Shimia isoporae: one gene and its partner. The protein of the gene in region 1 interacts with the protein of each later gene in a pairwise test. Links are inferred from orthologs where the notes say so. Each region holds a gene or a part of one and is shown in the gene's direction. Other genes may lie near its edges.

Region 1 (8,306 bases):
TCTTGCGTTTTTTTGGCCAATGTCAGGGGGTGGACCTTGGCGCTGCTTTGGACAAGAAGTGGGGCGCCTATTTGAGATCGGTAGAGGATACCCGAGATGACACCTGAAGACGTAGAGCGCCTGTTCACACGTGAGGACGGAAGCTACGGCTTTGCCCGTTGGGGACGGCCAATCGCGCCGGTGGTTTTTGGTGTGCAGGACGAGACGCTGGCGACCGTGAAAGGCGCGATCGAAGCGGTTGCAACTCTCGTTGGGCACCAGATGGCGGAGACCGACCCTGAACTTGGCAGCAACCTGATGGTGTTCTTTTTCCGCGAATGGGCGGAATTGTTGGATGTGCCCGATCTTGAGCGGATGATCCCCGGGCTGGAAGAACTGGTCGGCAAGCTGCAGACCGCAGACGCCACGCAGTATCGGGCCTTCCGGTTTGACAATGACGGCTCCATTCAGGCGGCTTTTGTGTTTTTGCGCATGAATGCAGCGATGTCGAAAATTCCGGCAGAGGCGCTGGCGTTGGGCGAGGCGGTGCAGGTGATTGTCACTTGGGGGCCGGAGGCTTTCCGCGACAGCTCGCCGCTTGCGGTGGTGCCTGACAGCGGCGCGACGGTCCTGCGGCCCGAGATTGCTGCCGTGGCAGCGGCGGCCTATGACCGGATGATGCCGCCGGCGAGTGTGGATGCCAGCCATGCTTTGAGGCTATTCGCAAGACTGCGGCTGGACAACTGACAAGGCGGCCAAAGCCGGCCTTGCTGTCTTCCGGCTACCTCTGCGCTTCTACGCACCTTGATGTGCATTTCTATAGGGTTTTGTGCGTTAGATCTTCCGTGCAGTGTGAATCGTACCAACCTTATGCGAACGGGAGAACATCATGGCAGGCGACGTGCCCATCATTGCGGCGACCAACCCCACCAAAGTCGAGTTGGAAGAAGGGAAGAGTTATTTCTGGTGCAGTTGCGGGCGGTCCAAAAACCAACCGTTCTGTGACGGAAGTCACGCTGGCACAGGAATGACACCCAAGAAATTTGTCGCCGAAAAGAGCGGCACTGCCTTTTTGTGTCAGTGTAAAGCCAGTGCGAATGCGCCGTTTTGCGATGGAACACACGCCAAACTTGGGGAACTCAAAATCGGTGATCCGGCGCCGAAGCCGGTGTCGGATGTGCCGGAGGCCGTGCCGACGCCGGAAGAACCCACTGTGGCGCGAATTCATGAACTGGCGCGCGACGGGTTAAGCAAGCTTGGTCACCACGGCGAGATGGGGTCGATGGGTGTGCCCCGCAAAGATCTACCGCATTGGGACGATATTCAGGTCCTGCCCGCACAAGTGGCGCGAAAGCCCTTGTTGGACGATGCTCCGGTTGCGACTTCGGTGGTGATTGGACCACGTGCGAAGAAGCCGCTGACGCTGGAAATTCCGCTGTTTGTGTCCGACATGAGCTATGGGGCCTTGAGCGAAGAGGCAAAGACCGCATTGGCGCGGGGCGCGCAGATGGCAGGGACAGGTATCTGCTCCGGTGAAGGCGGCATGCTTCCAGAGGAGCAGGCGGAAAACTCACGTTATTTCTATGAGTTGGCGAGCGCCCAATTTGGATGGGATGTGGCGTTGACAGAGCGCGTGCAGGCATTCCATTTCAAAGGTGGACAAGGGGCAAAGACCGGCACTGGCGGCCATCTGCCGGGGGAGAAAGTACAGGGAAAGATCGCGGATGTGCGGGGTTTGGAGCCCGGGCAGGCCGCCATTTCCCCAAGCACGTTTTTGGATCTCAAGACCCCTGCGGACTTTGCGAAAGTAGCGGATCAGGTTCGGGAAAGGTCCGGAGGCATTCCGATCGGGTTCAAGCTGTCTGCCAACCACATCGAAGCTGATATCGATTTTGCACTGGAAGCGGGTGCAGATTACATCATTCTGGATGGACGCGGCGGCGGAACCGGTGCCGCGCCTCTGATATTCCGCGACCATATTTCAGTGCCCACCATTCCGGCCCTCGCACGGGCGCGCCGACATCTGGACAGCAAGGCAGGCAGCGAAGTTACTTTGGTGATCACCGGCGGTTTGCGGGTGGCCGAGGACTTTGTGAAAGCGATGGCATTGGGAGCGGATGCGGTGGCGGTGTCCAATTCGGCGATGCAAGCCGTAGGCTGTATCGCGGCGCGGATGTGCAACTCCAACAATTGTCCGGTCGGGGTGGCCACGCAAAAGCCCGAACTTCGCAAGCGGCTTGATGTGCAGGTGGGCGCCCAGAAATTGGCACGGTACTTTGGTGCAAGCGTTGAACTGATGCAGGTTCTGGCGCGGGCGTGCGGACATTCCAGCCTGTCAGATCTCAATCGCGACGACATCACAACCTGGAAGCGCGAAATGGCCGACCTGAGCGGTGTTCGCTTCGCGGGTATCGGTATCTAGACAATTTACCCGGACCAGTTTTGGCCATCCGCTCAACCGCGGGTGGCCTTTTGATTTGTCAAACTTGAAAAGCGCTAAGCGAAAGGGAAAGATGCTGGGTAGTTGATTTGAAAGGTTTTGGAACATGGCGAATTTCAGAACGTTGCCCCAGTGGCTGATGTGCGTTTTCACGATTTTCCTATTCGGAGTATGGGCGGCGTGCGCACAGGCGTCTTCGGAAGACATGGTGTCACAAGCCAGTGATCCGACTGTTGAAACCGAAAAATTGGAACTGTTTGTGGTTCCGCTGACCGTTGCGCAGATTTCGGAGCTTGCTGATGTGTGGCAGGGTCACCTTTCGGACGTCATCTCCGAGTTTGTGGAATTGAGCCAGAAAGACGATGGCGGAGATAGTGACGCAGCAAAAGCGGCGCGGGCACAGGTTGAGGCGACGCTGGAACAGCAGACGCGCGTGGCTGACAATTATCGTGCCGTTATTGCCAGTTGGACCGCCAAGGGCGGCAAGGCAGAAGAAATTGACCCCCACCAAAGGTATTTGACCGTGGTTGCAGGGGCGACGATTCGAGCAACCAATCCGGCAACGCTGTTTTCCATTGCTTGGGATTGGTTGGGATCGCGCGATGGCGGGCTGGGCTTTTTGATGAAGACGTCCGTGTTCTTTGTTTCCCTGATTGTCTTGTTGTTTGTTGCACGGTTTGTGCGCAATCTCGCGGCCCGCGGATTGCGGCGGCTGCCCGCGATGTCGAACCTTTTGCGTGGGTTTGTTTTGACCGTAGTCTATTGGATCACAGTTGTTGTCGGGCTGATGATTGCGCTGGGCATCGCAGGGGTAAACGTCACACCTCTGTTTGCCGTGTTTGGCGGGTTGAGCTTTATCCTCGGTTTTGCGCTACAGGACACGCTCGGCAATCTGGCGAGCGGCTTGATGATCATGGTTCTCAAACCCTTCGATACCGGCGATTTTATCGAAGTGTCGGGGGCCAGCGGTGTGGTGGATGACATGTCGGTCGTTTCCACGCAAATCCGCACGTTCGACAACCAGATCATCGTTGTGCCGAACTCCAAGATCTGGGGGGATGTGATTACCAACGTGAGTGCGGCCAAAACCCGTCGTGTGGATCTGGTGTTTGGTATCGCCTATTCCGATAGCGCGCCGGAAGCCCTTGAGGTTTTGAAGGGACTTGTGGCTGCGGACAAACGTTGTTTGCCGGATCCGGCGCCTGCGATTTTTGTCGGGGAACTCGGGGAAAGTTCGGTCAATCTGTTCTGTCGTCCTTGGGTGCGGACGGAAGATTATTGGGACGTGTACTGGGACCTGACGGGGCTGGTGAAAGAGACCTTTGACGCCGAAGGCATCTCCATCCCGTTCCCGCAGCGCGATGTGCATCTGATCCAGGCGGATGGGTGAGGGCACGGTGGGTATTGCCCAAACGTCGGTTTCCTCCTACGCATTTGACAACCTTATTCCGGAGCACCTGCCATGATCTACACCCTGCCGATCCGCGTCTACTATGAAGACACCGACATGGCGGGGATCGTCTATTACGCCAACTATCTCAAGTTCATCGAACGTGGTCGCAGCGAGTGGGTGCGCGAGATCGGGATGGATCAGCTTAAGATGAAGGAAGAAGGTATCGTCTTTGCGGTGCGGCGGGTGGAATGTGACTACCTTGGCAGCGCCGTTCTGGACGACCAGTTGACCGTCGAGACGAAGGTGAGCAGCGTTTCCGCAGCGCGACTGGTCATGGATCAGTGGGTAAAACGGGGCGAGGAGCTGTTGTTTCAGGCGACTGTGACCGTGGTTTGCATGAACGAAACAGGCCAACCGGTGCGTTTACCGGCGGATATCCGCCAAATGGTGCACTAATCAGGGGCATTTGCTGCCTCTGACGCCAAATTGATAGCTTTCGCACTGGACCTGCGTTAACTTTCCAGCAAATCAAAGCCCCAGAAGAGGGCCGAAAGCAGAGCAGGCAGTATGGAAGCAGCAGTCGATTTTTCGATGTGGGCGTTATTTGCGCGCGCAACCCTGACCGTAAAACTAGTGATGATCATGCTGATCGTGGCCTCGTTTTGGGCCTGGTCGGTGATTATCCAGAAACACATCATGTATCGCAAAGCGCGGCGCGAGGCGGCGCGGTTTGACCGGGCTTTCTGGTCTGGAGAACCACTGGACAAGCTGTTCGAAGAGATTGGGCCGGAACCCAGTGGGCGTTCGGCGCGGGTTTTTGCAGCCGGAATGGTCGAATGGCAGCGCAGCCACCGTCAGGATGGCGGGCTGATCGCGAACGCCACAAGCCGGATTGACCGGTCTATGGATGTGGCCATCGCCAAGGAAGCAGACGAGCTGCAACACGGTTTGCCCATTCTCGCGACGGTCGGATCGACGGCGCCATTTGTGGGGCTGTTCGGAACCGTCTGGGGCATCATGAATGCCTTTATCGAGATCGCCGCGCAGCAGAACACCAATCTTGCAGTTGTGGCACCGGGTATTGCCGAGGCGCTTTTGGCGACGGGGCTGGGTTTGCTTGCCGCAATCCCCGCGGTGATCTTCTACAACAAGCTGAGCGCGGACAGCGACCGGATCATCGCCGGATATGAGGCCTTTGCCGATGAGTTTGCCACCATCCTCAGCCGTCAGTTGGACGCCTGAGTTATGGGCGCGGGTGTAATGAAATCAGGCGGAGGCGGCGGCAAACGGCGTCGCCGCAGCCGGCGTGGCAGCCAGCCGATGAGCGAAATCAACGTGACACCGTTTGTGGACGTCATGCTGGTGTTACTCATCATCTTCATGGTGGCAGCGCCGCTCCTGACCGTCGGAGTGCCCGTGGAATTGCCCAAGACAGCGGCGAACCCTTTGCCGGGCGAACAGGAAGAACCCCTGACCGTGACCATCGCCGCAGACCTGTCCATCAGCGTGATGACGACGCAAGTTGCTGCCGACGAGCTCGTGCCTATGCTGCGTGCGGTTGCCGCAGAGCGCGACAGTGATCGCGTATATCTGCGCGCCGACGGGGCAATCCCCTATGAGGCCGTGGTGCAGGTCATGGGAGCGCTCAATGCGGGCGGGTTCTCAAACGTGGGTCTTGTGACCGATGTCGGCGGGCCGACACTTGACGGGCAAGACGGGCAATAAGCCGGAGCGCGAATAGGTGCATATCGGACATTATATCTCTGGCGCGGCCCATGTGGGGCTGATCGGCTGGGTTCTGTTTGGCGGTGCTTTCCGCTCGGACCTGCCGCCTGTCGAGGTGTCTGAAGTAGCGATCATTACGGCAGAAGAGTTCGCAGCGCTAACGCCACCGGGAGAAGCGCCGGACCTGAGTTCCGAGGTTGTCGCTCCCAAACCGCCAGAAGCAACCGAAGCACCCGAAGTTGCAGAGCAGCCCGACGAGGACGTTGCGCAGGTTGCTCCCGAAGAGATTGTCGAAACCGAGCCGGATACGGCTCCGGTTGTGCCCGACCCGCAGCCGCCCGAACCGGAAGACGTGATGGATGATGCACCGGTTTTGCCCGAACCGGAGGTCGATACCGCTGTTGTAATTCCCAATACACCGGTTCAGCCTGATCCTGTGCCGGCAGACCGGGTGGCACCCGAGCCTGTGGCACAACCCAAACCTGACACCACGATTGCGGACGATGTTCAGGAAGCCACCCAGCCTGACGAGTCCGGTCAGGCAGCGGAAGAGGTGCTTGAGGACACTGCTCCAGAGGCGGCCTCATCGGAAATCATCACGGAACCAAAACAGGAAGACGTGGCCAGCGCAGCCCCCACAAGCTCGTTGCGCCCGAAACTGCGCCCGGCACGCCCTGCTGTGACCGAGCCGGAGCCGACACCCACCCCCACGCCAACGGACGACGCAGTTGCCGCGGCACTGGCAGAGGCCGCGGAGAGCGAGCCGTCTCCAGCGCCTTCGGGACCACCGCTGACCGGTGGAGAGAAAGATGCGTTGCGCCTTTCCGTGCAACAATGCTGGGTCGTGGATGTGGGCAGCCGTGCTGCGGACGTGACCGTGATTGTCGGGCTGTCACTCGATCGCAACGGCAAGGTGCAGGGTGATGTGAGGCTGATTGATGCCACTGGCGGCGATGAAGCCGCTGTGCGCACGGCATTTCAGGCGGCACGAAGAGCCGTTCTTCGATGCCAGAAAAGCGGCTATGATCTGCCACAAGAAAAATACGACCACTGGAAAGACGTGGAAATTACCTTCAATCCGGAGAAAATGAGGCGCAAATGAAGAAACTGGCTGCGACCCTTCTGATCGGACTCTGTGCCTTGGGTGCCTTTGGGCAATCGGCACAGGCGCAAAGTGGACCTTTGCGGATCGAGATCACTGATGGTGTGATCGAGCCTTTGCCTTATGCCGTGCCGGATTTTGTGGCTGAGACCCCGGGGTCAAACCAGATCTCCAAAGATCTGGCCCGGGTTATCGCGGCGGACCTGAATGGAACCGGCTTGTTCCGCGAAATTCCGGCCAAGGCGCATATCTCGACGATCACGCATTTCGGCAGTCCTGTGCAGTTCGCGGACTGGAAAGCGATCAACGCGCAAGCGCTGATCACCGGTGGCGTTTCGGTGTCGGGCAATCAGCTTGAGGTGAAGTTCCGGGTTTTTGACGTGTTTGCCGGGCAGGAGCTTGGTAACGGTTTGCGGTTCAAAGGTACCACGGACGGTTGGCGGCGTATGGCGCACAAGGTTGCGGACGCGGTGTATAGCCGGATTACTGGCGAAGGCGGCTACTTTGACAGCCGCGTCGTGTTCGTCAGCGAGACGGGCCCCAAAAACGACCGCAAGAAGCGCCTTGCCGTGATGGATTATGACGGGGCGAACCTGACCTATCTTACAGACAGCAAGGATATTGTCCTTGCGCCGCGTTTCTCGCCCACCGGCGACCGGGTTCTGTACACGAGCTATGAAACAGGATTTCCGCAGGTCTATCTGTTGAACGTGGGTTCTGCTCAGCGCCGCGTATTGAGCAACCAGAGCGGGACGATGAGTTTTGCACCGCGTTTCAGTCCGGACGGAAAGAGCGTGGTGATGTCTGTGACAGAGGGGGGCAACACCGACCTGTACAAGATGGACATCGGAAGCGGGAAGCGCAGTCGATTGACATCGACACCTTCAATCGAGACCGCGCCGAGTTTCAGCCCCGATGGCAAGCAGATCGTATTCGAAAGCGACCGATCCGGCAGTCCGCAACTTTACGTTATGAATGCAGGTGGCGGCGAGGCAAAGCGCATCAGTTTCGGTCAGGGGCGCTATGGCACGCCGGTCTGGAGCCCGCGCGGGGATCTGATCGCCTTCACCAAACAGAACAAAGGCCGGTTCCACATCGGCGTTATGCGCACGGATGGCAGCGAAGAGCGGTTGCTGACCGCCTCGTTCCTTGATGAGGGGCCGACATGGGCGCCCAACGGTCGGGTCATTATGTTCACACGCGAGACACGGGGATCGGATGGCGTAAGCGCGCTTTATTCGGTCGATGTTTCCGGGCGCAACCTGAAGCGTGTCGAAGTGGGTGGCGGCGGGTCTGACCCCGCATGGTCGCCGCTTCAGTAAGGCAATATTTTATCAGAGCGGCGGTTGTGGTAGGACTGGCGCAAGAACAGGCAAGGAAACGAAGAGGCACATTGAGATGAAACATCTGAGCAAAGTGGCGCTTGTCGTGGCAGGGCTGGCTTTGGCCGCCTGTAGTCAACCGCATCTGGACGGTAGTGGTACCGGTCCGGGCACCGGTGTCGGCGAGAATGGCAACCCGTCTGATCCGACGTCTGTTGCCTATTTCAACGAAACGATCGGAGATCGTGTCCTGTTTGAGGTGGATCAGTCCACTTTGAGCGAACAGGGGCGGCTTGTGGTGTTGGCGCAGGCCAACTGGCTGTTGGCAAACACGGATTACACAGC
Region 2 (8,645 bases), on another replicon or contig:
CGCAGTTCGCACCCACTTCAGAACCTGGCCTTCACGCGCTTGTGGGATACCTTCCCATTTGCGGCAGGCGAATAGCGGCATCAACAGGTGGAAATTGTCGTAACTGTGCGACGCAAAGGTTAGAGGCGCCAAACAACTTTTCCATGTATTGATGCCGAGCTCCTCGTGAAGTTCACGGATGAGAGCAGCCTCCGGAGTTTCGCCGGTTTCCACTTTTCCCCCGGGAAATTCCCAAAGGCCGGCCATGGACTTACCTTCCGGACGCTGAGCCAGCAAAACGCGACCATCCACGTCTATCAAGCAAACGGCAGAAACAAGAACAGTCTTCACGAGCGATAGTCCGCATTGATCGTGATATAGCCATGCGTCAAGTCGCAAGTCCAAACCGTGGATAACCCTTCGCCCAGGCCAAGGTCGACCGAAATTTTTATAGTCTCGTTTGTCATATATTGCGCGCCTGCCTCTTCCGTATAACTGGGAGACACCCAACCGGCCTCAGCGACGAGAATATCGCCGAAGCGAATTGTCAATCGATCTCTATCCGCACCGGCACCGGATTTACCGATGGCCATAACCACACGACCCCAATTCGGGTCTTCGCCTGCGATGGCTGTTTTCACGAGCGGTGAATTGGCAATTGCCAAAGCGTGCGTACGTGCGTCTGGACTTGAGGCCGCACCTGTAACTTCGATTTCGACAAATTTCGTTGCACCTTCACCGTCACGCACAACCAGATGAGCGAGTTCCAGCATTACCTGGTGCAGGGCGTCGCGGAATTTGTCGTCGCCTTCAACGTCAACGCCACTTTGTCCAGTAGCAGCGAGCAAAAGCGTGTCGGAAGTGGACGTGTCGCTATCGACGGTTATGCTGTTAAAGGTCTTTTCGTTCAGGTCCGACAGCATTGCCTGAAGCGCTGGACGCGCAATTTTGCCATCAGTGAAAATATAAACGAGCATGGTTGCCATGTCTGGTGCAATCATGCCCGAGCCCTTGGCAATTCCCGCGATTTTCACAGGACCATTTGGCGTAAAAATTGTTCGATAGGCACCTTTGGAAAACGTGTCAGTAGTACGGATCGCTTCAGCTGCACTTGCCAGACCGTCTTCGGACAAAGTGTTGGTAAGTTCCGCCAGCTTACTTGTGATGCGATCATGTGGAAGTGGCTCCCCGATCACGCCTGTTGAACTCGAAAACACCCTATTTTCAGGCAACTGTAGCGCCTTTGCTACTGCATTTGTAACTGCCTTGGTCGCAGACACGCCATTCTTGCCGGTAAACGCGTTCGCGTTTCCGGCATTCACCAAAATGGCAGCACCTTTGTCGTTATCCACACCAATTTTTTCCTGACAATCAAGGACTGCGGCCGAGCGCGTTGCCGACTTGGTGAATACGCCAGTCATAACTGTGCCTGGGGCAAGGTGCGCAAGCATCACGTCAAGTCGGTCGCTGTACTTTACGCCCGCCGCTACGCTTGCAAAGCGAGCGCCTTTGATTTCCGGCAATTCTGGAAATGTTCCGGGTGCCAACGGCGATACATGGGAGATTTCAGCCATAGTCAGTCCTGAACAACAACGTCTTCAAGAAGTTCGCCACGCCGAATGATCTCAGGGCTGAACGAGGCAGCATCCGTTTTGACGATCTCGGCATCCGCCGTCAGTTCGGCAATGTAATCACGAACGGCATCCTCTTGGGCTTCGCTCATTAGTTGCTCGCGCGTTTCCTCAAAGCTTGGCGCCGATACTTCGCGCGTGTCATTCAACTTGATGACGTGCCATCCAAACTGTGTTTGGACTGGTGCCGAAATGCCGCCAACGCTCATTTCGACGACGGCTGCTTCGAATGGCTGAACCATCTGGCCCATGCCGAACCAGCCAAGTTCGCCACCGGAAGGCCCAGAAGGTCCGGTGGATTTGGCCTTGGCCAGCTCCGCAAAATCCGCGCCGCCCTCCAATTCTGCGACAAGCGCAAGCGCTTCTTCTTCTGTTGCGACGAGGATGTGGCTTGCGTTGAATTCAGATTCATCAGCTAGATTTGCGAATTTGCGTTCGTAAACCTTGCGGAGGTCTTCGTCCGTGATCTCCCGCACAGAGATAAAATCTTCTAGCGCCTGGGTGGCCAAAAGCGCGCGTTTTTCATTTTCGAGCGTCAGTTCGACTTTTTTGGGCATCTCTTCGCCCATCGTGGCGGCCAAGGCGGTCTGTTGAATCAGTTGTTCGAGTATGCTGTCGAATAGAACGTTGTCGGGCAAATCCTTGTATTGCTCTGGCAACGCTTCGCGGACCGCAATCATTTGACCCAGTGTGATATCCGTGCCGTTCACAGTTGCCAGCACGGTTTCCGCAGTTGCTGTGTCTTCCGCAAGTGCGGGAGTGGCTATCATCAGCGCGACAGCGCCAGCGCGCAGGAATTTGAGGGTTTTTGACATCGTTTTGTCCTTGGCTGGGGCCGCATGGGTCGGCGGCGTTGACACTGTATGACACGCCCCTTACATCGCTTTGAGGCTGAGGCATACGCCTGTTTGCACCCTTGTATGGGGACCACGGCAGGACAGCAAGAAATAGCCTCGCACGAATGCGTCAATGAAGGACACGACAAGCATGCTCGGATTTGGAAAAATCGCCCGAAAGGTTTTCGGAACTCCGAACGACCGAAAGATCAAGGCGACGCGTCCTCTCGTTGATCAGGTCAATGCACTGGAGCCTGAGTTCGAAAAGTTCTCTGACGAAGATATCAAGGCCAAGACTCAAGAGTTATCTGAACGCGCCAAAGGTGGTGAACCACTGGACAAGTTGCTGCCTGAGGCATTTGCCAATTGCCGGGAAGCAGCAAAGCGGGCGCTGGGGCTGCGTGCATTTGATGTACAATTGATGGGCGGTATTTTCCTGCACCAAGGCAACATCTCTGAAATGAAGACGGGCGAAGGTAAAACTCTGGTTGCGACCTTTCCAGCTTATCTGAATGCGCTGACCGGTAAAGGCGTTCATGTAGTTACAGTGAACGACTATCTCGCCAAGCGTGACGCAGAATGGATGAGTAACGTTTTTGGTGCTCTCGGAATGACAACTGGCGTCGTGTATCCGCAACAGCCAGAAGACGAAAAACGTGCGGCATATGCCTGCGATGTCACCTATGCGACAAATAACGAACTCGGCTTTGATTACCTTCGTGACAATATGAAGTCCGAGTTGTCGGAAATGAGTCAGCGAGAGCACAACTTTGCAATTGTTGACGAGGTGGACTCTATCCTGATCGACGAAGCGCGGACTCCTTTGATCATTTCGGGCCCCGCTCAGGACCGCACCGAGCTTTATGTGGCGATCGATAAACTCATTCCGGACGTACAGGAAGACCACTACGAACTGGATGAAAAAACACGAAATGTGACTTTTTCGGATGAAGGCAACGAATTCCTGGAGGAACACCTTCAGGCCCGTGGTCTTCTGCCGGAAGGTCAAAGTCTATATGATCCGGAAAGCACGACAATTGTGCACCATATCAACCAAGGTCTGCGTGCTCACAAGCTTTTCACCAAGGACAAAGACTACATCGTTCGCGACAACCAGATTGTACTGATTGACGAATTCACCGGTCGTATGATGGCTGGCCGCCGTTTGTCTGACGGTTTGCACCAGGCCATCGAGGCTAAAGAAGGCTGTGATATCCAACCGGAAAACGTCACTTTGGCGCAGGTTACGTTCCAGAACTACTTCCGGCTGTATAACAAACTTGGCGGAATGACCGGCACTGCCGCGACTGAGGCCGAAGAATTTGCTGAAATTTATGGTTTGGGTGTGGTGGAAGTTCCCACCAACCGCCCAGTCGCTCGAGTTGACGATGACGATGCCGTCTATCGCACTGTGCGCGAAAAGAACGATGCTATTGTAAAGACGATCAAGGAAGCTCACGAAAAAGGGCAGCCTATCCTCGTTGGCACCACTTCCATCGAAAAGTCGGAGATGTTGTCAGTTTTGCTGAATGATGCCGGTATCAAGCATAATGTCCTAAACGCGCGGCAACACGAGCAAGAGGCGCAGATTGTTGCTGACGCAGGTAAACTGGGCGCGGTCACCATTGCTACGAACATGGCTGGCCGTGGTACCGACATTAAACTGGGCGGCAACGTTGAGTTCAAAGTACTGGAAGCAATCGCAGCTACCCCGGACGGGGACCATGAAAAAATCCGTGCTGACATCGAAACCGCGCACGAAGCGGATGAGAAGGCCGTAAAAGACGCTGGCGGATTGTTCGTTCTTGCAACCGAACGGCATGAAAGTCGACGAATTGACAACCAGTTGCGTGGCCGTTCTGGCCGCCAGGGCGACCCTGGCCGATCTTCGTTTTTCCTGAGCCTAGAAGACGATTTGATGCGTATCTTCGGGTCGGATCGACTCGAAAAAGTCCTGTCTACCCTTGGTATGGATGAAGGCGAGGCGATTGTTCACCCTTGGGTCAATAAGTCACTGGAACGCGCGCAGGCAAAAGTTGAAGGCCGCAACTTTGACATTCGGAAACAGCTTCTGAAGTTCGACGATGTTATGAACGATCAGCGTAAGGTTATTTTTGGCCAGCGCCGCGAAATAATGGAAGCCGAGGATCTTTCTGAAGTGGCACAGGATATGCGTCACGATGTGATCGCGGATCTTGTAGACCAGTACATGCCTCCCAAGACGTACGCTGATCAGTGGGATACTGAGGGATTGTATGCCGCAGCAATTGAAAAACTGGGCATTGATGTGCCGGTAATCGAATGGGCAGACGAAGAAGGCGTAGACGATGATGAAATCCGAGAACGTCTGGAAAAAGCCGCGGACGAGATGATGGCTTCAAAAGCTGTCAGCTTTGGTCCCGAGGCCATGAGAATGATCGAAAAGCAAATTCTGCTGCAAACGATCGATACCAAATGGCGCGAACATCTTTTGACTTTGGAGCACCTGCGTTCCGTCGTTGGCTTCCGTGGATATGCGCAACGCGATCCGTTGAACGAGTACAAAAACGAGTCTTTCCAGTTGTTTGAGGGGATGCTCGATAACTTGCGGGAAGACGTGACCACGACGTTGTCCCGAATCCGTCCGATCTCGGAAGAAGAGCAGCGTGAATTGGCCCAACAGATGGCGGCGCGCCAGCAACCCGCGCTTCAAGACGCCACGCCAGCTCCGCAAGAAGATGAGCCACAACCAAACCCCGAAAACGCGCTACAGGGTTTTGACGAGAACGACCCGACCACTTGGGGGAATCCGGGCCGAAATGACAAATGTCCTTGTGGTTCCGGCAAGAAGTTCAAACACTGTCACGGCCGCTTGGCCTGACCAATTTGCGACAGACTTAAATCAAAAGGGTGCCTTATGGGTGCCCTTTTTGTTTGTGACCTTGGACTTCCTGTTTGAAGTTCCAGAGGCTGCCATGCGCAATATGAGAAACGTCTATCGCCGCTATTCAATGGCGTGTGCGACCGCGACCATCGCAATCTTTATTGGTTTCGTGATGGAGCGTACTGAGGCCAGTCAGGCTATGGTGGTTCCTCAGGGCTCTTTGAAACCGGCGCCTTCTCTGGTTGTTCCGGCAAGTTTGGGTACGGGAGCTCTTCCGGTTGAAGAGGAAGCTGCACGCTTGCCTTTGCCACCAATGCCGAAAGACTACAGTACAGAAATTGTTTTACCAGGTGCGCCAACAGTTGTTGCGACTACGGACTCTCTTCCAAAGGGACTGATTTCAGAGCAAAGCGCTGCGCCGGAAGGGAACTGTGAAATCGAGTTGCGGGCGGAAGCAGGCGCTGGCGCGATGGTTCTGCTTTCTCTCAAAGCCCCCTGCTTAAGTGGTGAACGTGTAACTATCGAGCACGGCTCATTGGTTTTTTCCGAACTTGTTGGCGAGGAGGGGGTCGTCACTCGCTCAGTGCCAGCGTTGGCGGTAGAGGCGACGTTCTCTGCGCGTTTTGCCAACGGGCAGGCTGCGAGTGTCACTTTGGAAGTGGATAGTTTGGTGTTTTATGAACGCACCGTTATTCGTTGGACAGGAAACAGCGGGGTGGAACTCCACGCTCGAGAATTCGGTGCGTCCTACGGAGATGATGGCCACGTTTGGCGTGGGAGCGCTCGAGACATATCCGTACTTGTTGGCGGAATGGGCGGTTTTCTCACCGAATTAGGGGATGTACGTTTGCCGGATGCAGCCAGGGCGGAGGTTTATACTTTCCCTTCGGTGACGGCGCAGCGAAGCGGGCTGATTTCTCTAAGCGTTGAGGCTGAGATTACTGAAGCAAACTGCGGCAAAAGCATCTCCGTACAGACAGAGCGAATCAAAGACGGCGAAACGGTTGCCAGCCGCGAAATGGCTATGGACATTCCCGGATGTGAAGCGGCCGGACAATTTCTGGTGTTGAAAAACCTCGTGGAAGACCTGACAATCGCCCAAAAATAAATGGCGGTCAGGACATCCAGATGTTGAAATTCTGTGCGGCGATTTGCGCCGCACTTTGTTTATTTTCCGGTACCAGCGCGGTAAGGGCGCAAGATGTGACACTAAAGTCGCACGATGGTGCTGTTGAGATTGTGGGTACGCTGCTTGGCTTTGATGGAGAGTTCTACAGGGTGGAATCCATCTATGGTGAGCTGACAGTCGACGGTTCCGGTGTGACGTGCGAGGGCCCCGGATGCCCTAACCTTATCAACTATGTGGCTGATATTTCGATTTCTGGATCGGAGAGTATGGCCGAGGTTCTCATGCCGGCGCTGCTTGAAGCTTTCGCGCTTAGAAATGGCTACGGAATTTCACGAAAGGATGCCGGAGAAAATCGATTTGAGTACCATCTAACGCAACAGGACACTGGCGATCTGCGCGCAAAGTTTCGATTTCATGCCAGCAGTGCGGACGAAGGCTTCGCAGAATTGCTCGCGGACGAGGCTGATATTGCAATGTCGCTGCGTGAAATTCGGTCACGCGAGGCTGCGATGGGGTATGAGGCAGGTCTTGGCGACATGAGTGATACCAATCGAAGCCGTGTCCTTGCGCTTGATGGCATGGTACCCATTGTTGCTCCCGGAAATCCGATTTCCACTTTGTCATTGGCTGAATTGGCCAGAGTGTTTTCCGGCGATGTCCGGAATTGGACAGAGCTGGGTGGGCCAGATGCACCGATTTCGGTCCATCTAACCAAGGCCAGTTCAGGGTTTTCCCAAGCGGTAGAAGACCAGTTGATGGCGCAAGCCGGTCTCAAATTTTCCTCGGAAATTATTCGCCACGCAAAAACCGACACACTCTTGTCTGCGGTCTCTCGCGATCCGTTCGCCATTGGAATCACGAGCTTTTCCGACACAAACGCTACCAAGGTACTGACCCTGTCTGGCGCTTGCGGGTTTTCGCTTCAGGCGTCACGCCGCAACATCAAGACCGAGGACTACCCGCTCAATGCGCCGATGTTCCTTTATTTCCCAGCTCGTCGATTGCCAAAACTGGCGCGTGATTTTCTTGCCTATACCCGAGGGCCATCAGCTCAGGTTGTAATTCGGCGGGCGGGTTTCGTTGATCAGACCTCGGAAGAAATCGCTGTCAATTTACAAGGTGATCGACTGGCGAATGCAATTTCGGTTGTGGGCGACGATCTGACTTTTGAAGACACACAGGAGATGATGGCGACGCTTTTGGGTAAAAAGCGGCTGACGACGTCGTTTCGTTTTCAAACGGGTTCGTCGCGTCTGGATGCACAGTCACGATCCAACGTACACCAGTTGGCTCGGGCGATCGAAGGTGGTCGATATGATGCCCGAAAGCTTTATTTTGTTGGATTTTCTGATGGGGAAGGGCCAGCGAGAATCAACCGGAATATTGCTTTGAAACGGGCTGAAACTGTGAGGGACGCAGTCCTTAAAGCGGCAGAGACAGCCAATCCGGATCGGTTGGATCTTGAGGTGGTCGCCTTTGGGGAAGCAATGCCGATGGCCTGTGATGACACGTCATGGGGGCGGCAGGTGAACCGTCGCGTGGAAATCTGGGTCGACTGATTTCAGAGATAGCCCTCGGACCGGAAGCTGAGTTCGCGTGATTTCCCGATGATCAGATGATCGTGCAAAGTGATTCCGAGCACGTGTGCTGCTGTATTGATTTGTTGCGTCATAGTGATGTCGCTGTCTGATGGCGTCGGATCCCCGGATGGGTGATTATGCACTAAAATCAACGCGCTGGCGTTAAGCTCAAGTGCGCGTTTGGCGACCTCTCGAGGATAGACGGGCACGTGATTTACCGTGCCTTGAGCCTGTGCTTCATCAGCGATCAGGGTGTTTTTGGTATCGAGGAAAAGAACGCGGAATTGCTCTGTGTCTCTGTGTGCCATTGTGGTGTGACAGTAGTCGACCAACGCGTCCCAGCCAGACAGCACGTGGCGCTGCAAAACGCGGGATCGGGCAAGACGATGAGCCGCAGCTTCGACGATCTTGAGTTCGGTCACGATGGCGGTACCCACTCCTTTGACCTCTTCCAGGCGGGCAACCGGCGCGGACAGCACTGAGTTAAAATCTCCGAATTTTTTCAGCAGCTTATGCGCAAGTGGCTTTACATCCTGACGCGGAATTGCACGAAAAAGGACGAGCTCCAGCATTTCATAGTCAGGGAGCGCGTCTGCTCCTCCGCTCAAAAATCGCTCCCGAAGGCGT

What was found.
Region 2: the proteins of ybgC (region 1) and secA interact in binary tests that used the Escherichia coli proteins (3 or more experiments, as listed by UniProt). The link is inferred for Shimia isoporae from one-to-one orthologs.

What each region holds. Positions count from the first base shown.
Region 1 is NZ_SMGR01000001.1:706,739-715,044, forward strand. What follows is about bases 2,688-5,574. They hold ybgC (tol-pal system-associated acyl-CoA thioesterase), read left to right. Parts: upstream 2,688-3,881; coding sequence 3,882-4,268; downstream 4,269-5,574. Other genes in these bases: BXY66_RS03515 (mechanosensitive ion channel family protein), read left to right, coding at 2,688-3,809; tolQ (protein TolQ), read left to right, coding at 4,380-5,054; tolR (protein TolR), read left to right, coding at 5,058-5,537; BXY66_RS03535 (energy transducer TonB), read left to right, coding at 5,554-5,574. Also shown: BXY66_RS03505 (hypothetical protein), read left to right, coding at 97-726; BXY66_RS03510 (glutamate synthase-related protein), read left to right, coding at 869-2,401; more of BXY66_RS03515, read left to right, coding at 2,526-2,687; more of BXY66_RS03535, read left to right, coding at 5,575-6,639; Tol-Pal system beta propeller repeat protein TolB, read left to right, coding at 6,636-7,961; peptidoglycan-associated lipoprotein Pal, read left to right, coding at 8,038-8,306.
Region 2 is NZ_SMGR01000004.1:170,594-179,238, forward strand. Bases 2,281-5,506 are described here. They hold secA (preprotein translocase subunit SecA), read left to right. Parts: upstream 2,281-2,597; coding sequence 2,598-5,306; downstream 5,307-5,506. Other genes in these bases: BXY66_RS17710 (peptidylprolyl isomerase), read right to left, coding at 2,281-2,425; BXY66_RS17720 (translocase), read left to right, coding at 5,401-5,506. Outside these bases: BXY66_RS17700 ((deoxy)nucleoside triphosphate pyrophosphohydrolase), read right to left, coding at 1-330; bifunctional glutamate N-acetyltransferase/amino-acid acetyltransferase ArgJ, read right to left, coding at 327-1,553; more of BXY66_RS17710, read right to left, coding at 1,556-2,280; more of BXY66_RS17720, read left to right, coding at 5,507-6,417; BXY66_RS17725 (phosphate ABC transporter substrate-binding/OmpA family protein), read left to right, coding at 6,438-7,997; RadC family protein, read right to left, coding at 8,000-8,645. UniProt on the Escherichia coli protein: Required for protein export, interacts with the SecYEG preprotein conducting channel.